DNA from 2 places in the Pseudodesulfovibrio mercurii genome. Region 2 is predicted to be linked to the other one. Evidence: predicted binding sites of a transcription regulator. Region 2 holds the regulator's gene; the other holds the start of a gene.
The links. The regulator sigma-54, encoded in region 2, starts transcription at its own class of promoters, with help from an activator protein. The targets are predictions, from matches to a motif close to CTGGCACGGNNNNTGCTT.

Region 1: a site for sigma-54 is predicted at 3,645-3,662, ahead of DND132_RS18695 (NifB/NifX family molybdenum-iron cluster-binding protein). Genes of this name have one in related genera too.

The regions. Positions count from the first base shown of each region.
Region 1 is NC_016803.1:1,929,178-1,939,539, reverse strand. Features, by position in the region: gene DND132_RS08810 (inorganic phosphate transporter) at 1-743, shown strand, start outside; gene DND132_RS08805 (DUF47 domain-containing protein) at 786-1,460, shown strand; gene DND132_RS08800 (YbaY family lipoprotein) at 1,549-1,986, opposite strand; gene DND132_RS08790 (Mrp/NBP35 family ATP-binding protein) at 2,258-3,133, opposite strand; gene DND132_RS18695 (NifB/NifX family molybdenum-iron cluster-binding protein) at 3,245-3,442, opposite strand; gene DND132_RS08780 (sigma-54 interaction domain-containing protein) at 3,753-5,084, opposite strand; gene DND132_RS17995 (DUF262 domain-containing protein) at 5,320-6,438, shown strand; gene DND132_RS18235 (MAE_28990/MAE_18760 family HEPN-like nuclease) at 6,435-7,109, shown strand; gene hypB (hydrogenase nickel incorporation protein HypB) at 7,322-7,981, opposite strand; gene DND132_RS08770 (hydrogenase maturation nickel metallochaperone HypA) at 7,997-8,344, opposite strand; FMN riboswitch at 8,566-8,714, shown strand; gene ribB (3,4-dihydroxy-2-butanone-4-phosphate synthase) at 8,837-9,571, shown strand; gene DND132_RS08760 (DUF6946 family protein) at 9,817-10,362, opposite strand, start outside.
Region 2 is NC_016803.1:587,521-597,882, reverse strand. Features, by position in the region: gene DND132_RS02815 (NifB/NifX family molybdenum-iron cluster-binding protein) at 3-389, opposite strand; gene DND132_RS02810 (nucleoside deaminase) at 465-947, opposite strand; gene DND132_RS02805 (phosphoribosylformylglycinamidine synthase subunit PurQ) at 957-1,772, opposite strand; gene DND132_RS02800 (CTP synthase) at 1,946-3,592, shown strand; gene kdsA (3-deoxy-8-phosphooctulonate synthase) at 3,596-4,399, shown strand; gene DND132_RS02790 (KdsC family phosphatase) at 4,392-4,916, shown strand; gene lptC (LPS export ABC transporter periplasmic protein LptC) at 4,917-5,534, shown strand; gene DND132_RS02780 (LptA/OstA family protein) at 5,566-6,372, shown strand; gene lptB (LPS export ABC transporter ATP-binding protein) at 6,373-7,098, shown strand; gene rpoN (RNA polymerase factor sigma-54) at 7,335-8,744, shown strand; gene hpf (ribosome hibernation-promoting factor, HPF/YfiA family) at 8,779-9,321, shown strand; gene DND132_RS02760 (PTS sugar transporter subunit IIA) at 9,324-9,773, shown strand; gene rapZ (RNase adapter RapZ) at 9,792-10,362, shown strand, end outside.

The sequences.
Region 1 (10,362 bases), 1.3 Mb from region 2:
TCCTGTTCCAGCGCCACTTCGTGCATCAGGCCAAGAAGTGGGCGCCCATATGGGTGGCCGTGACCCTGTCCATGATCTCCCTGTCCTTCCTGTACAAGACCCCGGCGGGCAAGGCCCTGCACCTGCACTGGCTGGTCTCGCTGGGCATCGCCGCGCTGCTCTCCCTGGTGGCCTGGGCCGTGTCCCGCTACTTCGTGGGCAAGATCGTCCTGGACGAAGAGGAGGGCGCCGAGGGCGTGGAGCGGGTCTTCCGCAAGATGCAGGTCGGCACCTCCTGCTACGTGGCCCTGTCCCAGGGGGCCAACGACGTGGCCAACGCCATCGGCCCGGTGGCGGCCATCTATCTCATCGCCAAGGAACACGTGCTCCTGTCCAAGGCGGACGTGCCCTGGCCCATGCTCGTCCTGGGCGGCTTCGGCATCGCCGTGGGCATCGCCGTGCTCGGCCACAAGGTCATGGCCACGGTGGGCGAGAAGATCACCACCCTGACCAACACGCGAGGATTCGCCGTTGACTTCGGCGCCGCCTCCACCGTATTGATCGCCTCCAATCTCGGCCTGCCGGTGTCCACCACCCACGCGGCCGTGGGCGGCGTGGTCGGCGTGGGCCTGGCGCGCGGCTTCTCGGCCGTGGACTTCCGGGTTCTTCTGCGCATCGTCGCCTACTGGGTGGCCACCGTCCCCATCGCGGCCCTGACCAGCATAGTTCTCTTTGTGCTGCTCAAATGGTTGTGTTACAGCTAGGTTACAACACTCGAATCAACCCTTTTCAGTAGAGGTTATCATATGTTTTTCAGAATCCCCTTCTTCGGTCTGCTCGGCGGGCGCTCTCCCATGGACGGGCTGGTTGAACACTACGACAAGATCGCGGAGTGCATCGCCGCCATCGACGAGTCCCTGGAGTGCTATGTGTCCGGCGGGGTCTGCCGCGAGTTCAAGGAACTGACCAAGACCATCGACGAGATCGAGAACCACGCCGACTCCATCAAGCGGAACATCCGCAACCACCTGCCCAAGGGGTTGTTCATGGCCGTGGAGAAGCACCTGTTCCTGTCCTACACCAAGAGCCAGGACAACGTGCTCGACGCGGCCCAGGACGCCCTGCACTGGCTGGCCATCCGCCCGGTGGTCATCCCCGAGGACATCCAGAAGGACATGATCTACCTCCTGGACTCCGTGTCCAAGTGCACCGTGCTCCTCGGCCCGGCGCTGAAGTCCACCATCGGCCTGCTCAACGGCGAGTCCCTGGACCGCGAGGGCACCAAGGAGTGCTACCGCAAGGTCCGCCGGGAGCGCGACGAGGTCCGCCGCCGCAAGAACGCCCTGGAAAAGAAGATTTTCGAAAAGGACATCGACTTCAAGGACATCTATCAGCTCATCCACTTCGTGGACTGCCTCGACAACATGGGGCACAACACCGAGAACTGCGCCGAGCTGCTGCGCTCCATGATCGCCCGATAGTCCGGATGCGGGCCGCGCGCCCGTCCCGTTCGACCGCGAAAAAGGCCCGACGCCATGCGCCGGGCCTTTTCTTTCGCCTTGCGGCCCGCTAGCGCCGGACCATCCTGACCTGGATCGACACGGGGTCGTCCCCCTGGGCCAGGGGGTTGACCCGTGCGGCCCCGGTGAACAGGACCTGGCCCTTGAGCTCGATGCGCGCGTTCAGGGAGTAGGTCAGCCGCGAGTCGATGCGCCTGGGGTCGAAACGGACCCTGGCCGTGAAGGGCGGGGCCGCCTTGACCGGGATGAAGGCCGTGGCCACGGTGCCCTCCGCGCGGTTGAGGCTGGAGATGTTCTCCAGGGTCAGGAACAGGGTGCAGCCGGGCGGCAGGGGCATGCGTTCGGCGTAGGCGACCTCGGCACGCAGGTCCGTGAGCGGGGTCACGGTCGAGGCCGAGGGCGCGGCCCGGCGGGCGGGCGAGCACGCGGCCGGGAGCAGGGCGGCCAGCAGTAGGACGGCCCCGATGAGGGCGAGGGGCCGGGCCATGGGCCGTGTCCGGCGGGACCGTGCCGGGCGGGTCCGTACCTGAACGAAAGAGGGACAGTGCATCGGCGACTCCGTGTTTGCGGCATGCTACGCAATTTCCCCCGGCACCGCCAGCCGCGTCCCGGCCGTGCCGTCGCGCGGCCGCCGTCCGCGAAGCGGCGGCGGACAGTCCAGGAGGGTGCGAGGAGGGGCCGGTGGCGGGGGGACGGCAAAAAAGAACAAGGGCCCGGAGGCGCGTGCGCCTCGGGCCCTTGTCATCTCAACTTCTCGACTACGCCTTGGGCGGGTCGGGGAGGGCGAGGATGGGGGCGATGATCTGTTCCATGGCCTTGCCGGTGGCGGTGTCGCGGTGGACCTTCATGAAGGGGAAACCTTCGTCGCCGGACTCGGCCACGGCGGGGTCCAGGGGGATGCGGCCGAGGAACTGAACGCCCGATTCCTTGGCCAGCTCCTCACCGCCGCCGGTCTTGAAGATGTAATGCACCTTGCCGCAGTCGGGGCAGGCGAAACCGGACATGTTCTCGACGATGCCGAGCACGCGGTTGCCGACCTCGCCCACGAAGGACACGGACCGGCGCACGTCGTCCACGGCCACGCCCTGGGGGGTGGTCACGATGACGGCCATGGCCGTGGGTCCCAGCGTCTGCAGGGTGGACAGGGGCTCGTCGCCGGTGCCCGGAGGGCAGTCCACGATGAGGAAGTCGAGGTCGCCCCACATGACGTCCTCGACGAACTGCTTGATCAGGCCCATCTTAACCGGGCCGCGCCAGATGACGGCCTGGCGGTCGTCCTGAAGCAGGAAGCCGAGCGACATGACGGACAGGTTCTTGCTCCACGGCACCGGTTCCATGACCTGGTCGCCGATATGGGGCTGCTGGCCCTTGAGGGAGAGCAGGCGGGGCACGCTCGGGCCGTGCACGTCCACGTCGAGCAGGCCGACCTTCTTGCCGGCCAGGGACAGGGCTACGGCGATGTTGGCGGCCACGGTGGACTTGCCCACGCCGCCCTTGCCGGACATGACCACGATCTTGTGTTTGATGCGGCCCAGGGTCCTTTTCAGTTTCTGATCTTCGGGCTTGTCGCAGCCCGTGCTGCTGGTACAGGTTCCGTCAGGCGAGGCGGAGGCACATCCTTCACAACCACTCATACTGTTCTCCTGAAAAATGGCGACCCGAAGCCGCCCTAGAGGTAGATGCGGAACCCGACCGGCGAACGCCCGCGGCCGGGTTACTGACAAATAACCATAGTCGGGGAAATGTCAAACCGAGGCCCCCGGCATGGTCAGTTCGTCCAGGCCGCCGCGCAGGAATCCGTCGAGGACCTGCCCTTCGGTGCCGGTAAGCCAGGGGATGACCGTGATCCCGGCCCGTTCCAGGGCATGCCGGGTGCGGTTGCAGATGGCGCCGCACAGAAAAATGGTTACCCCGCAGGCCAATATGGCGGATGTCCTGTCCATAGGGTCCTTTGAGGGAAGGGATAGGAGGCCTGCGGGGTAAGATTTGTCGTCGCGTATTTCAAAAAGCTTGTATCCGTCCGCGTTCTCGCACACGGAGGCCAGTCGGTCCTGGTAGCACGCCAGGCAGATCAGCTTGGCGGAATCCGTTTTCATCGTCGCTCTCCAAAAAGTCCGGCAGGACCCGAACCGGTTGCTTCTTTTAAAGCATGGAGCGTGCCAAATAAAATATCAATTTAAATAAGGTGGTTGGCTGAGGCTGGAACAAACAAAAGGGCGATTTTTCCGCCCTAATGGAGCGAAGTGGGGCGAATTATTCGCCCTTGCCGGGCTCGGCCAGGAGGCGGCGCAGGGTATCCTTGGTGATGCCCAGTTCGCGGCAGGCGGCCATGCGCCTGCCGTTGTTGCGGCGCACGGCCTGGCGGGCGGCGCGGCGCTTGATGGCGTCCATGGTCCCGGACAGTCCGGCGGACCCGGCGCGGCGTCCGGCCTTGGGCAGGAGGTATTCCGGGAGGTGCTCCACCTGGATGAACCCGTCCGGGCAGAGGATGAAGGCGTATTCGAGGATGTTTTCCAGTTCGCGCACGTTGCCGGGGAAGTCGTGGCGCATGAGCACGTGCATGGCGTCCTCGCTGACCCCGAGGATGGCCTTGTTGCGCAGGGCATTGAATTCCGCCAGGAAGTGGTCGATGAGCAGGGGCAGGTCCTCCTGGCGCTCGGTCAGGGGCGGCAGGGTCAGGGTGACCACGTTGAGGCGGTAGAACAGGTCCTGGCGGAAGCTGCCTTCGGCCACGGCGTCCTCGAGGTTGCGGTTGGTGGCGGCCACCACGCGCACGTCGGCCCTGACCGGGGTCACGCCGCCCAGCGGCTCGAAGGTCTTTTCCTGGAGGAAGCGCAGGAGCTTGACCTGGAGGTTCTGGGGCATGTCGCCGATCTCGTCCAGGAAGACCGTGCCGCCGTCGGCCAGCTCGAACCGGCCCGGCTTGTCCGTGCGCGCGTCGGTGAAGGCGCCCGCCTTGTACCCGAACAGCTCGGATTCGAGCAGGGTGTCGGGCAGGGCACCGCAGTTCACGGCCACGAACGGCCCGTCCTTGCGCGCGCTCAGGGAGTGGATGGCCCGGGCGAAGAGCTCCTTGCCCGTGCCGCTCTGGCCGAGCAGCAGGGTGGTGGCCTCGGACTGGCTGATCTGCGGCAGGATGCGGAAGATCTTGTCCAGGGCCTGGGAGCGGCCCACGATGTTCTCGAAGCGGTAGATGTCCTTGGCCTGCTGGCGCGAGACGTGGATGTCGGTCAGGTCGCGGAAGGTCTCCACCCCGCCGACGACCACGCCGTCCTTGTTCTTGAGGGGCGAGGCCGAGATGGAGATGGGCAGGGTCGTGCCGTCCGAGCGGACGATGAAGATGGACTTGTTGACGATGCGCCCGCCCTTGCGGATGCAGGACTTCACGGCGCACTGGCCGTCGCACAGGGACGAGCGGAACACGTCCCAGCACTTGCGCCCCAGGGCGTCTGCCTGGGAGATGCCGGTGATGCGCTCGGCGGCCTCATTGAAATAGGTCACGTTCCACTCGGCGTCCACGGTGAACAGTCCGTCGGCGATGGAGGCGAACACGGCCTCAAGGGGCAGGTCTCTGGGAAACGGCATGGGTCCACCCTACCCCGCCGTCCACGAGAAGCCAATCAAAAAGGGCGAAAAATTAGCCCACGACAAATATCAAACATTGTAAGATGCAGTGTTTTAAAATATCTATTATTTTGTGTGAGAATATGATAAAATTATAATTAAATTGAAGTACACACTCCCATAAGATAAATGAGCAGTTGGCACGGAGGAGAACATTTGCTAATAAATACAAAAAAATAAAACAGAGGAATCCCAAATGCCGCTTATAGATGAAATTGAGCAACATTCCGCAACAGTCTCTGCGGACTCTTATTCAATGTCGATCAATGAATTGGTCACAATGTATAAGGACAAAGAAATAGATATTCACCCAGAATTCCAAAGATTTTTCAGATGGGAGCTGGAGCAAAAGTCCAAGCTAATCGAGTCATTTCTTTTGGGAATACCAATACCACCCGTTTTTGTTGCTGAAAAAGAGGATTCAAAATGGGAGGTTATTGATGGTCTTCAAAGGTTGTCAACTGTTCTAGAGGTGATGGGCGAGTATGTGGATGAAAACGGCAATAAGAAGCCACCCCTTACTTTAGTAAAGACAAGATATCTCCCTGACTTAGAAGGAAAGAGGTGGAGTGTCGAAGAAAATGATGATGACAACATTGAACTTCCAGAAGCAGCAAGAATTAAAATCAAACGATCAAGAATTGATATATCGATAATAAAAAAATCAAGTGATGCTATTGCAAAGTACGAAATATTTCAAAGATTGAATACTGGCGGCTCAAACGCAACCGATCAAGAAGTTAGAAATTGCATAATATTGATGACGAATAAAGACGCCTTGACTTGGATGCAAGACATGGCCAGCTTGGATGCTTTTAAGGGCTCATTCCTGTTCTCGGAAAAACAGATAAATGAATCATATGACCTTGAATTGGTAACACGATTTATTGTCTTGGCATTATCATCTTACGAGGATTTAGCAGGTATAAGCGAACTTGGCGACTATTTAACAACTGCAATATTAAAAATCATAAATGATCATAACCAATTGCATAGTGTGCTGGATGTGTTTACCAAAGTGTTTACATTTTTAGATGCAGCCTTGGGGGAGAATTCATTCCGCAAATACAATCCAGATAAAAAAGTGTATTACGGTGCTTCGTTAATATCAATTTTCGAAGTTGTCGCCATAGGGTTAGGGATTCACATCCTTCGTGGAGGTAGTGAGCCTAATATCGATGAGTTCCAGGAAAAGCATAAAGAGCTTTGGGGGAAGATAACAGAAGGACTTGGTAAGTCTGTGGGATCAGGCGTAAGAGCTTCAACAAGAATACCTCAGACAATTGCGTTTGGGGTAAGTCTTTTCCAACAATGAAAATAAGATCGCTAGAAGAGTTAATTAATTGTTTAGCAGCAAATAGTGCTAAACGGAAAAAAGAATTAATAACTCACAAAAGCCTCATTTCTGATGGAAGGGTTGGATTTCGTCAGTTCTTTTTTAGGTCTTCTGTTGTGTTCGCCTATGCACACTGGGAAGGTTTTATTAAACATAGTGCAATGTCATACTTGACATATCTCACACATTTAAAACCAGCAGTTTCAGACATGACCGATAATTTTCACGCAATTTGTTGTAAAAATAAAATTAATACATCTGTTTTGGCTACCAAGCGTATTGCCCCTCATCTTGATTTGATCCGATTTTATAAATCGGAGGTACTAGAAGGGTTAAAATACTCAGAGGCACCTGCGATTGATACAGAATCAAACCTTAACTCCGACGTTTTTGAAAACATATGTTCAATTATTGGAATGGAGTACTCCGAACATTGGTCACAACGAGCACCCTTTATTAATGAACTCGTAATGAATAGGTGCGCAATCGCTCATGGCGAACTGATAGACATACCCCAAAGGTATGCGATCGAAGTTGTTGATTTTGTCTATTCCTCCATAGATCGCTTTGGTGCTGATATCGAAAACACAGCTGTCCAGCAGTTATATTTGAGGGCAAAGTATGACAAATATAAAGGCATTCGGCCCTAAGTTGATTTTGTCAACCCTGGCAACCAGCCCTCCGTTAGAGTCTTGCCTCCACAGCTTAATGCAAAACAACAGAAAACCGTCAAAGACGGCTTTCTGTTATTGACTTTTAGCCATTTCAACATGGCGCAATTGTATGTTTTCTCGACTATCAGTCGACCATAGAGTTAGTGTCACTATGGACGGATTGAATTGCGACGGAAAATTTTCTCTGCTTACAGTTTCTCGGCGCGCTTCTCGCGCAGCCAGGCGTACCACTGGTCCATGTTCTCGCCGGTGCGGGCGGAGATGGGCATGACCTGGATGTCCTTGTTCAGCTTCCTGGCGTGGGCCTCGGCCTTTTTCAGGTCGAAATCCACGTAGGGCAGCAGGTCCACCTTGTTCAGGAGCATGACCGCGGAGATGTGGAACATGAACGGGTACTTCTCGGGCTTGTCGTCGCCCTCGGTCACGGACAGCAGGGTGACCTTGTAGTCCTCGCCCACGTTGAACTCGGCCGGGCAGACCAGGTTGCCCACGTTCTCCACGAACAGGATGTCCAGGCCGTCGGTGTCGATGGCCTTGAGGGCGTCCATGACCATGCCGGAATCCAGGTGGCAGCCGCCCTCGGTGTTGATCTGCACGGCCTGGGCCCCGGTGGCGGCCACGCGCTGGGCATCGTTGTCGGTCTGCAGGTCGCCCTCGATGACGGCCATCTTGAATTCATCCTTGAGGTCGGTCAGGGTCCGTTCGAGCAGGGTGGTCTTGCCCGCGCCCGGCGAACTCATCAGGTTCAGGCAGAGGATCTTCTTGACCCGAAATTTGTTCTGGAGCTCTTCGGCCAGACGGTCGTTGGCCTCGAGGACGTTGCGGACTATGGTCACTTCCTTGGACATGGTCACTCCTTGTCGTTATTGCTGGTCGTCCACTTCGATGGAGTCGATGAGCAGTTCCTTTCCTTCCAGCACCGTGTGGCCCAGCAGGGCTTCGCACTTGGGGCAGGGCATGCACCGGGTGTGGTCCGGGCGAAACACCTCGCCGCATTCGCCGCAGGCCACCTTGACCGGCACCTCGATGATTTCGAGTTCGGCCCCGTCGAATTCGCCGCCGGGAATGAGCGCCTCCCAGGCGAATTGCAGGGACTCCGTGACCACCCCGGCCAGCTGGCCGTTCTTGAGGGTCACCTTCTTGAGCTTCTGGCCGTCGTATTTGACCATCTCTTCGCGCAGGATGCCGAGGATGGATTCGACAATCGACATTTCATGCATGGCTGTGAGCACTACACGGAAAAGCGCGGGGGAGCAAGGCGGCCGGGCCGTCTTTTTGAGCCGTCGCCCCGCCCTCGACGCTTTTCCCGTTCCTGGAAACGTCCATGTCTTCGGCCGGTTGCGCCCCGTCCCCCGGCCGGTCCCGGAAAACCCCTATGAAATGTGCCGGTATTGGTTGACTTCCCGGTCAGTTCGGTCTTATGCCTAGGGCAACTTGTTCTCAGGGCGGGGTGGAAGTCCCCACCGGCGGTGATCCGGCTTTGCCGGTGAGCCCGCGAGCGCCCCTCCGGGTGGAGGGGGTCCAGCAGACCCGGTGCGAATCCGGGGCCGACGGTAACAGTCCGGAGTGAAGAGAATGAGGCAGTCCGGCGTCCCCTTGCCAGCGCGACCGCGCGAGCGAGACGGCGTCACGACGGGCGCGCTTGCGTCCGTCCGCCTGTCCAAGCGCCCTGATTCATTCATAATCCTGTAAGGAGATTCATGATGGATCAGCCAATCCTCAAACAGTTCGGTGGCCCGATTTCGCGGGTCGAAAAAGCGCTCAAGGCCCTGCGCAAGGGGCAGGGCGTGCTGGTCACGGACAATGCCGACCGGGAGAACGAAGGCGACCTCATCTTCGCCGCCGAGACCCTGACCGTGCCCCAGATGGCCATGCTCATCCGCGAGTGCAGCGGCATCGTCTGCCTCTGCCTGACCGAGGCGAAGATCAAGTCCCTCGGCCTGCCCATGATGGTCGAAAACAACACCAGCGCCTACAACACGGCCTTCACCATCTCCATCGAGGCGGCCGAGGGCGTGACAACGGGCGTGTCGGCGGCCGACCGTCTGACCACGATCAAGGCGGCCATCGCGCCCGACGCCACCCCGGCGAGCCTGAACAGCCCGGGCCACGTGTTCCCGCTGGCGGCCAGGCCGCGCGGCGTGCTGGAGCGCGGCGGCCACACCGAAGCCACGGTGGACCTGACGCGGTTGGCCGGGCTTGCGCCCTGCGGCGTGCTCTGCGAGCTGACCAACCCGGACGGGACCATGGCCAAGCTGCACGAGATCGTGGCCTTCGCCATCAAGCACCAGATGGCCATGTGCACGGTCCAGGACATCATCGCCTACCGCGAGCACATCGGCGACATCGACGCCGAGATGGTCGTGCCCGAGAACACTTCGGCCGTAACCAAGCCCACGCGCATGTTCCCCAGCGGCACCTTCTCCTCGAGCCGCTAGAATAGATCGCAGACCGACACCCTCAACCTTCTCCTCCTAAGAGAAAAAACGAGGCCCCGGCAGTTTTCGCCTGCCGGGGCTTTTTTCGTTTGCGGAGCGGGAAAAGTCGCGCCGAAGGCGCATATATGGGATGCAAGGGTACGAGCCCTTGCCCGCCGGAGGCGAAATCACCCGATAATCGCCGCGAAGCGGCCTCCAAAACCTGATTTTCTTTTCCAGAGGTAATAAGGTCGAAGCCTCACCCGTCAGCCCGCCACTCCTCTGCCCGTGACCCAGCCCGCATACAACGGGACGTGGGTAAAGGTGGTCACGGGCTGGAGCTGGCCGAGCTTGGCGTTGACGTCGTAGAGGTCCAGGAAGGACGCGTAGTCGTTGAACCACTGATGGGTGGGGCTGAAGGAGTGGACCAGCAGGATGGCGGCCCGGGCGTGGTAGCGCGCGGCCTCCATGAGGGCCGAGCCCGTGCGGTGCAGGAGCTGGTAGCGCACCGTGTCCGGCAGCCTGCCCGGCAGGGCCAGGACGGATTGCAGGTAGGCCAGCCGCCGCTTGCGGCCCGGCGAGGCGTCCTGCCGCCAGCGGCCCAGGGGCTGGCCGAAGGTCTCGGCCGTCTTGCCCTCGACCATGATGACGACCAGCCCGGCCCGGCCGTGCGCCAGGACGAAGAGGTCGTTCTGCGTCGGCCTGCCGCCGCCCGGCAGGTCCACCGTGTACTCGGGGATGGCCAGGGCCATCTCCAGGTCCGCGAACTCCGGGTGGCCGGCGAACAGGTCCGCGATCTCCGGGGGCCACCC
Region 2 (10,362 bases):
GCCTAGAGCGGTTTGAGCTTGCTCAGGGCGGGGCCGTCGTGGTGGTCGCAGTCGTGGTGGTCGCAGGTGATCTGGTTGTCCTTGAGCTCGCCGGACAGCCATTTTTCCAGGACCTTCTCGATGGGGCCGGAACAGCCCCGGACCACGTCGATGCCCGCGTTGCGCAGGATGTTCAGCGCGCCCTCGCCCATGTTGCCGGCGAGCATGACCTTGACGCCGCGCTCGGCCAGGATCGGGGCGATGTCGGACTTGCAGCCGCAGCCCTGGGGGGAATCCATGCGTTCGCTGAAGGTGATCCGGTTATCCTCGACCGTGACCAGGGTGTAGTGGTCGCAATGGCCGAAATGGTCGTCGATGAGTCCTTCGCGGGTGGGCAGTGCGATGATCATGTGTCTCTCCTGAATAAATGAATGGTCTGAATGGGGGATAATAAGGCGCGGCGCTCCGTTGTAAAGGGGGGCGGCCTATTTTCTCCGCTCCAGGAAGAACCGCTTGAGCAGGGCCGAGCATTCGTTGCCCATGACACCCTCCACGGTCCACAGCCGGTGGTTGGTGAAGGGCAGGGCGCACCCCTGCATGTTGGAGACCAGGGCCCCGGCGCGCTCGTCGCGGGCCGCGAAGACCACCCCGGCCACCCGGGCGTGGATCAGCGCGCCCGTGCACATCAGGCAGGGCTCCAGGGTCACGGCCAGGATCGTGTCCGGCAGCCGGTAGTTGCGCAGCACGCGGGCCGCCTCGCGCAGGCAGAGAATCTCCGCGTGGCCCGTGGGGTCGTGGGCGGCGATGGGCCGGTTGTGGGCCGAGGCGAGCAGGGTGCCGGTGGGCGTGAACAGGGCCGCGCCCACGGGGGCCTCGCCCGCCTGGGCCGCCTTGCACGCCTCGCCGAAGGCCACGTCCATGAGATCGCGCCAGGTGGTTCCTGCGGGCGGCGGGGGCGCGACGGGCAGGGCCAAGGGCTACCTGTCCTTCAGGTAGCGCACCCCGGCTTCGAGCATGGTCAGGCCGAGCGGGATGTCCGGGTCGGTGCCCCGGGTCCAGGACGGATGGTTGGTCTTGTGATTGTACGCCTCGGGGTGGGGCATGAGGCCCAGGATGCGCCCGGTGGGGTCGGTCAGCCCGGCGATGCCGAGCGGCGATCCGTTGGGATTGTAGGGGTACTCCAGGGTCACTTCGCGGGTCTCGGGGTGGACGTACTGCACCGCGATGAGATTGTCGTCCTGCAGGGCCCGGAAGATGTTTTCATCCATGGGGATGATCTTGCCCTCGCCGTGGCGGATGGGCACGTCGAGGTAGTCGATGCCCTTGGTGAACACGCAGGGCGAGGCCGGGTTGGTCTTGAGCCGCACCCAGCGGTCCTCGAACCGGCCGGAGTCGTTGTAGGACAGGGACACCTGGCGTTCGAAGTAGCGCCCGCCCACGGCCGGAAGCAGGCCGAGCTTGCACAGCAGCTGGAAGCCGTTGCAGATGCCGAGGATGATGCCGCCCTTGTCGAAAAAGGCCTTCAGCTGATCCAGAACGGGCTTGCCGTCCGCGTCGTTGGACCACCGCCAGCGCAGGGCCGCCGCCTGGGCCGCGCCCAGGTCGTCGCCGTCGAGAAATCCGCCGGGGCAGAGCAGGTAATTGTAGTCGTCCATGCGGACATGGCCCGCTGCGAGGTCGGAAAAATAAACGATATCGGCATGATCCGCGCCCGCTTCCCGCAGGGCGTAGGCGGATTCCTTTTCGCAGTTGGTGCCGTATCCGGTGATGACGAGTGCGTTGACGCGGGCCATGAAAATCTCCTCTTCATATTGACTTTGTCGCAGTACCCTGCAAAATTTGCAAAGCAGCGCCGTGCTGGGCAGGAACATACGTGTCCGACGCACGACAGTCAACATGACCGGTGGACGAAGCCGGTGATGATATATCCTTATAATTCAAGCTTAACGAAGGGGCTTCCTGACGTATGAAAACCAAGTTCATATTTATTACCGGTGGTGTTCTTTCCTCCCTGGGCAAGGGTCTGGCCGCGGCATCCATCGGGGCACTCCTCCAGGCCCGCGGCCTCAAGGCGACCATCCAGAAACTCGATCCCTACATCAACGTTGACCCCGGCACCATGAACCCCTTCCAGCACGGCGAGGTCTACGTCACCGACGACGGCGCCGAAACCGACCTCGACCTCGGCCACTACGAGCGCTATCTCGGCACGGCCCTGAGCCAGCAGAACAACTACACCTCCGGTTCCATCTACTATTCCGTCATCCAGAAGGAGCGCCGCGGCGACTACCTGGGCGGCACCGTGCAGGTCATCCCGCACATCACCGACGCCATCAAGGAGGCGGTCATCAACCTGCCCAACGGCGAGGATGTGGCCCTGATCGAGATCGGCGGCACCGTGGGCGACATCGAGGGCCAGCCGTTCCTGGAGGCCATCCGCCAGCTCAAGAACGACCTGGGCAAGGAGAACGTTCTGTTCATCCACCTGACCCTGGTGCCGTACATCAAGGCCGCGGGCGAGCTGAAGACCAAGCCCACCCAGCACTCGGTCAAGGAACTGCGCAGCGTGGGCATCCAGCCCGACATCATCATCGCCCGCTCCGAGGTGCGCCTGCCCGACGACCTCAAGAAGAAGATCGCCCTGTTCTGCGACGTTGACCAGGACGCCGTGTTCACCGGCGTGGACGTGGACAACATCTACAAGGTGCCGCTGGAATTCTACAACGAGGGCGTGGACCAGAAGATCGCCATCCTGCTCAAGCTGCCCGCCAAGAACGCCGAGCTGACCCCCTGGGAGAATCTCGTCCATGCCCTGGACAACCCCAAGGGCTCGGTCAAGATCGGCATCGTCGGCAAGTACGTGGACCTGACCGAGGCCTACAAGAGCCTGCATGAGGCCCTCATCCACGGCGGCGTGGCCAACGAGGTCAAGGTGGAGCTCGAATACGTCAACTCCGAGAAGGTCACCCCGGCCAACGTGGACAAGAAGCTCAAGGGACTGGACGGCATCCTGGTGCCCGGCGGGTTCGGCTCGCGCGGCATCGAGGGCAAGATCCTGTCCATCAAGTACGCCCGCGAGAACAAGGTTCCCTTCTTCGGCATCTGCCTGGGCATGCAGTGCGCCTGCATCGAGTTCGCCCGCAACGTCATCGGCCTGGAAGGGGCCAACTCCGAGGAGTTCGACAAGACCACCCCGCACAACATCATCTACCTGATGAAGGAGTGGTTCGACTTCCGGACCAAGAAGACCGAGACCCGCTGCGAGGAGTCCGAAAAGGGCGGCACCATGCGGCTCGGCTCCTACCCGTGCAAGCTCAAGAAGGACACCAAGGCCTTCGAGGCCTACAAGGCCGTGAACATCGACGAGCGGCACCGCCACCGGTTCGAGTACAACAACAAGTACATCGAGCAGTTCGAGCAAAACGGCATGGTCCTGTCCGGCACCGCCCCGGACGAGTCCCTGGTGGAGATCGTGGAGCTGCCCGGCCATCCCTGGTTCCTGGGCTGTCAGTTCCACCCGGAATTCAAGTCCAATCCCATGCACCCGCACCCGCTGTTCCGGGAGTTCATCCGGGCCGCCAAGGATGAGAAGGCCAAGATGGCCAAGAAGTAGCAGATGGCAGACCTTTATCAAGCCAGCAGGTCCGGCCCGTTCATTCTGGCCGGACCCTGCGCCATTGAAAGCCGGGAGACCGCGCTTCAGACCGCCGACGTCCTCGCCGGGCTGGCCTCGAAGCTCGGCCTCCCCATCGTCTACAAGAGCTCCTTCGACAAGGCCAACCGGACCTCCCTGACCAGCTTCAGGGGACCGGGCATGGAGGAGGGGCTCGCCATCCTGGCCGAGGTCAAGGCGGCCACGGGGCTGCCTGTGGTCACGGATATCCACCATCCGGAACAGGCCGCGCCCGTGGCCGAGGTGGCCGATGTCCTCCAGATCCCGGCCTTTCTCTGCCGCCAGACCGATCTGCTGATGGCCGCCGCCCGCACCGGCAGGGTGGTCAACGTCAAGAAGGGCCAGTTCCTGGCCCCCTGGGACATGAAGAACGTGGTCGAAAAGCTCCGCGCGGCGGGCAACGACCGCATCTGGCTGACCGAGCGCGGCTCCACCTACGGCTACAACAACCTGGTGGTGGACATGCGTTCCATCCCGCAGATGCAGGCCTTCGGCGTGCCGGTGATCATGGACGCCACCCACTCGGTGCAGCTGCCCGGCGGACTGGGCGGGGCCTCGGGCGGGCAGCGCGAATACGTCCCGGTCCTGGCCTCGGCCGCCGTGGCCGCGGGCGTGGACGGCGTGTTCATGGAGGTTCATCCCGACCCGGACAGAGCCCTGTGCGACGGCCCCAACTCCCTGCCGCTCAATCAGGTGGAGGGGCTGCTCAACCGGCTCCTGGCCCTGTGGGAGGTCGTCCGTGGCTGACGCGACCGCGCTGGCGCGGAAGATCAAGCTGCTGGTGCTCGACGTAGACGGGGTGCTGACCGACGGCGGCCTGTACTACGGCGACGAGGGCCTCCTCATGAAACGCTTCAACGTGCAGGACGGCCTCGGCATCAAGATGGCCCAGGCCGTGGGCCTTGAGATCGGGGTCATCACCGGCCTGAACCAGAGGCCGGTGGAAAACCGCGTCCGCGAGCTGGGCATCAAGTACTACTACGCCGGACATCACCGCAAGGTCCCGCTTTTCGAGGAGATGTGCGAAAAGGCGGGGGTTGCCCCCGAGGAGGCCGCCTACATGGGCGACGACTGGATCGACCTGGCCGTCATGCGCCGCGCAGGGCTGGCCCTGTGCGTGCCCAATGCGGTGCCCGAGGCCGTCGAGGCCGCGGACTGGGTGTCCACCCGTTCGGGCGGACACGGCGCGGTCCGTGAAGCCATCGCCTTCATCCTCGAGGCGCGCGGCCTCAAGGAACAGGCCCTCAAGCACTGGGTGGACTAGATGAGAGGGCGCCCCGCTCTGGTTCTGTTCGTCATCTTCGGTCTCGGCCTGCTTCTCGGCCTGGCCGTGAACTCCCTCTTCTTTTCCGATCCCATCCTGGAGAACGCGGACACCGCCGCCAAACCGGCCGTGTCCCGCGAGGACATGTTCGCCGACGCCGACGTCTCGGCCGAAGACATCGAGTTGGTCCAGGGCAAGCAGGGGAGCCTGTCCTGGAAGCTGCTGGCCAAGAGCGCCAAGTACAACCAGGAACTCGGCATCATCGCCGTGGACTTTCCCCAGCTGACCGCCTTTTTCGGCGCGGACCGCCAGGAGGTCTACGTCCAGGCCGACCGCGGCGAGGTGGATCAGGAGAACGACAACCTGTCGCTCTACGACGGGGTCAGCGGCCGGTTCGGCAATCTGGCCCTGGACGCCCAGTACCTTGATTATGTGGGCGCAATCGGTAAGGTGTACCTCAAGGGCGGCGTCACCGTGCGCCGACCGGACATGACCGTCCAGGCCAAGGCCATGGAGATCGACCTGGTCACGAGACAACTGGTGGCCGCGGGCGGGGTGGAAGCCCTGCTGGCCCCCGAGGGGCTGGGAAAGAGCCCTTTGATCGAAAACAAGGAATAAGACGTTGCGAAAAACGGTTCGCCATACGGGAATGCTGCTGATGCTGGCCCTGCTGCTGGTGCCGGTTCGGGCCCAGGCCCAGGACTGGGGCGAGGTGCGCGAGGCCATGGTCAACCTGAACGTGCGCAAGGCGCCCGCCCCGGGAGCGGAGCACGTGGTCACCCTGGCCAAGGGCCAGCGGGTGCGCACGGACTTCCCCAAGGACGGCTGGGTGGCCGTGTTCGAACTGGGTGAAAAGGACCGCGACCTCGCCAAGGCCGTGGGCTACGCCAACGCCAAGTATCTCAAGGTGGTCGAGGAGACGCCGGCCGCGCCCGCCCCGGCGCCCAAGGCCGATTCCGGCGAGGGCGAGGTCAAGGCCGAGGTGGCCGAAACCCCGCCGCCCGCCCCCGTCCCGGTGGGCGTGGACCCGAGCCGCATGCCGGTCAGGATCACCTCCGACCGCATGACCTACGACGAGACCGGCAAGGTCATCGCCTTCGTGGGCAACGTGGTCGCCACCCACGGCGAGCTGACCCTGTGGGCCGACAAGCTCTCGGCCTACCTCTCGGCCAGGACCGACAAGAAGTTCTCCGCCGACAGCGTGGACCGCATCGTGGCCGAGGGCAACGTCCGGGCCAAAAAGGGGACCACCGAGGGGACCTGCGGCAAGCTGACCTACCTGGTGGGTCCGCAGCTGCTCAAGATGGAGCGGAATCCCAAGCTTCAGGACGGCCCCAACTCCCTGACCGGCGAAGTCATCAACTTCCACATCAAGGACGACCGGTCCGAGGTCATCGGCGGCGAGCAGCGCGTCAAGGCCATCTTCATGACCCCCGGCAATCTCAAGGTGCAGTAGATGGCGGAAGGACTGCGTGCCACCAATTTGTCCAAGCGGTACGGCCAGAAAGAGGTCGTCCACGGGATCAACATCGAGCTCAACGCCCGCGAGGTGGTCGGCCTGCTCGGCCCCAACGGAGCGGGCAAGACGACCACGTTCTACATGCTCGTGGGCATCGTCCAGCCCAACACCGGCGAGGTCACCCTGAACGGGCGGCCGCTTACGGACAAGCCCCTGCACGAGCGCGCCCGCATGGGGGTCAGCTACCTGCCCCAGGAGAGCTCCATCTTCCGCAAGCTGACCGTGCGCCAGAACCTCCAGATCATCCTGGAGCAGACCGGCCTGACCTCGAAGCAGCAGCGCGTCCGGGCCGACGAGCTCCTGGAGATGTTCACCATCACCAAGCTGGCGGACCAGGCGGCCATGTTCCTGTCCGGCGGCGAGCGGCGCAGGCTCGAGATCGCCAGGGCGCTCATCCTCGCCCCCCAGTTCATCCTCCTGGACGAGCCCTTCGCGGGCATCGACCCCATCGCGGTCATCGACATCCAGGAGATCATCTCCGTGCTCAAGTCCATGGAGATCGGCATCCTCATTTCCGACCACAACGTCAGGGAGACGTTGAATATCTGCGACCGCGCCTACCTGGTCTACGAGGGCACGGTCATCCTGGAGGGAGGGCCGGACGAGATCGTCAAGTCCAGCCGCGCCCGGCAGATATATCTGGGCGAGGATTTCCGTCTCTGAGCCTTTTCCGCATCTTTTTCCGCTTTCCCGATTTACACCGTTCGCAAAGGTTGGTACACTTTTTTCATACCAGAAATATGCCCGTTGAATTTGCAATAGAAACAGGATGTTATCACAATTGTGTTGCATCCTTTAATTCACTGTGACATAGTCGAACTGAAAAAAATGGCTGCCGAATGAAAAAAATTTTCGTTATCCGGCAGCCGATAAATACAACCTCAAGCGGGTGATGAATCATGGGATTGGAACTTCGGCAACAGCTCAAGCTCTCACAGCAACTGGTCATGACGCCCCAGTTGCAGCAGGCCATCAAGCTGCTGCAACTTTCGCGGCTTGAACTGCTGGAGACGGTGCAGCAGGAATTGTTGGAGAATCCTTTCCTGGACGAGACCGAGACCGAGACCGAGGTCCCGGACAAGGCGGAGGTCCTGACCGAATCCCAGGCCGAGGAGGAACTGGTCCGCAACGCGGACTGGGAGAACTACCTCGGCGAATTCTCCTCCACCTCCAAGCAGGCCCTGTCCCGCGACCTGGAGATGCCGGAGGAGGGCATGTCCTTCGAAGCCCGCCTGGCCTCCAAGCCCTCCCTGGAAGGGCATCTCAACTGGCAGATGCGCCTGTCCAGCTTCACCGAGCACGAACTGGCCATCGGCGACGTCATCCTCGGCAATCTCGACTCCAACGGCTACCTCCAGGCCTCCATGGAGGAACTGACCGCCATGGTCCAGGCCACCCCGGAGGAGGTCGAGTCCGTCCTGACCCGCATCCAGCATCTCGACCCCGTGGGCGTCGGCTCCCGCACCCCGCAGGAGTGCCTGCTGGTCCAGATGGAGGTCCTGGGCTACGACGATCCGACGCTCATCTCCCTGGTGCGCGACCACCTGGAGGACCTGGAGAAGAACCGCTACAAGCCCCTGGCCCGCAAGTTCAAGATCTCCATGGAGGACCTCAAGGCCTACCTGGACCTGATCCAGACCCTCGACCCCATGCCGGGCGCCAATTTTTCCAGCACCGAACCGCACTATGTCAGCCCCGACGTCTTCGTCTACAAGTACGGCGAGGACTTCGTCATCATCCTCAACGAGGACGGCATGCCCCGCCTTCAGATGAACACCTTCTACATGGATTCCATGAAGGGCGCGGCCGACAAGGAGAAGGAATATTTTCAGGAAAAGATGCGTTCCGCCGCATGGTTGATGAAAAGTCTGTACCAGCGGCAGCGAACCCTGTATAAAGTAGTCGAAAGCATTGTCGGCTTCCAGAGGGCCTTCTTCGAGGAAGGCGTGACGAAACTCAAACCCCTGATCCTCAAGGAGGTGGCGGAAGACATCGAGATGCACGAGTCCACCGTGAGCCGAATCACGACCAACAAGTATGTTTCGACCCCTCACGGCATCTTCGAGCTGAAGTTCTTCTTCAACTCGGCCCTGGACCTGAACGACGGTTCCCAGGTGGGTTCGGAGAGCGTCAAGGCGCTCATCAAGCAAATGATCGCAGACGAAGACACGAAGAAACCGCTCAGCGACGAGCGCATCGGCGAGATCCTCCAGGAAAAGCTGGAAGTGAACATCGCCCGGCGTACGGTCGCCAAATACCGCTCGGCAATGGGCATTGCTTCGTCTTCAAAACGCAAGCAGTACTTCTAGTCCCTGCTTGGCACTCACAACCAGGAGGCAGCGTATGAACATCAGCTTCACTTTCAAGAACTTCGAGCCTTCCGATCACCTCAAGGGGTATGCGGAAAAGCGTTTTGAAAAGGTAGCGAAATACGTTTCCGATGCGGAGGCAGATCTCCAGGTCAACCTGCTGGTCGATAAGTTCCGCCACAAGGCGGACGTGATCCTGAACTCGGATCGCATTCACATCTCGGCCTATGAAGACTCGGAAGACATGTACTCCACCATAGACATGGTCCTGGACAAGCTGGAAGCCCAGCTTCGCAAGATGCGTGAAAAGATGAAGAATCGCCCCAGGCAGGCGAGTCCCAATAAATTGGTGCAGATGAACTACCTGTCCTACGAGGACCTTGCTTCCGGTTCGTCGCCCACCATCGTCGGCAGCGATGCATACGAGCCCAAGCCCATGTCCGTGGAAGAGGCCGCCATGCAGCTTGATGCCCGCGACAAGGAATTCCTGGTCTTCCTCAACGCGGAGACCGATGGCGTCAACGTTATCTACAAGAGAAAGAACGGCGATTACGGCCTCATAGACCCCGGTAACTAAGCATGAAACTCAGTGATTACCTGGCGAAGGAACTGATCCTTCCCGAGCTCAAGTCCGAGACCAAGTCGGACGTGCTGCAAGAACTCGTCGCCCCCCTGGGCGAGCAATATCCAGAGATGGACACGGACCATGCGGTCCGTGTCCTTCTCGACCGCGAGGGGCTGGGCTCCACCGGTATCGGCGACGGCATCGCCATCCCCCACGGCAAGCTTGAGGATCTGGGAAAGGTCATCGTGGTCGTGGGCCGCAGCCTCAAGGGCGTGGAGTTCGAGGCTCTCGACCACAGGCCCTGTACCATTTTCTTCCTGGTCCTGGCCCCGGAGCAGGTGGCGGGCATGCACCTGCGCGTCCTGGCCCAGATATCCCGTCTCCTCAAGGACGAGGAATTCCGCAAGGCGTTCCTGTCGGCCGAGGACGTCGAAGGGCTCTGGGCCCTCCTCAAGAGCGTGTAACTCCATGGGCGGACTCCGTTGACCTCGACCAATCCCTTTCCCGTGGTGATCGTCACCGGACTTTCCGGGTCCGGCAAGAGCACCGCCCTCAAGGTCTTCGAGGACCTGGGATTTTTCTGTATCGACGGGCTGCCCTCCGAGATGTCGCCCAAGCTGGCCGAGCTCATCCTGACCTTCGACACCAAGTACCGCGGCATGGCGCTCGGCATGGACCTGCGCCAGTTCGAGTTCGTGGACGGCTGGGGAAAGGCCCTGGAGGGGTTCGCCGAGTTGGGCATCACCCCGCAGGTCCTCTTTCTCGAGGCCAAGATGGCCGAACTGGTCCGCCGCTACGCCACCACCCGCCGTCCCCATCCGCTGGAGAGCCGCAACCTCGGCCTGGAAGCGGCCCTGGAGATGGAGAAGAAGCTCCTGGCGCCTGTCCGCTCGGGCGCGGCCCTGGTCCTGGACACCACGGACTACTCCATCCACGACCTGCGCCGGGTCATCCAGACCAAGTGGTCGGCCCTGGAGGACGTGGGGCTGGGCATGCGGGTGCACATCATCACCTTCGGCTTCAAGTACGGCGTGCCGTCCGAGGCGGACCTGG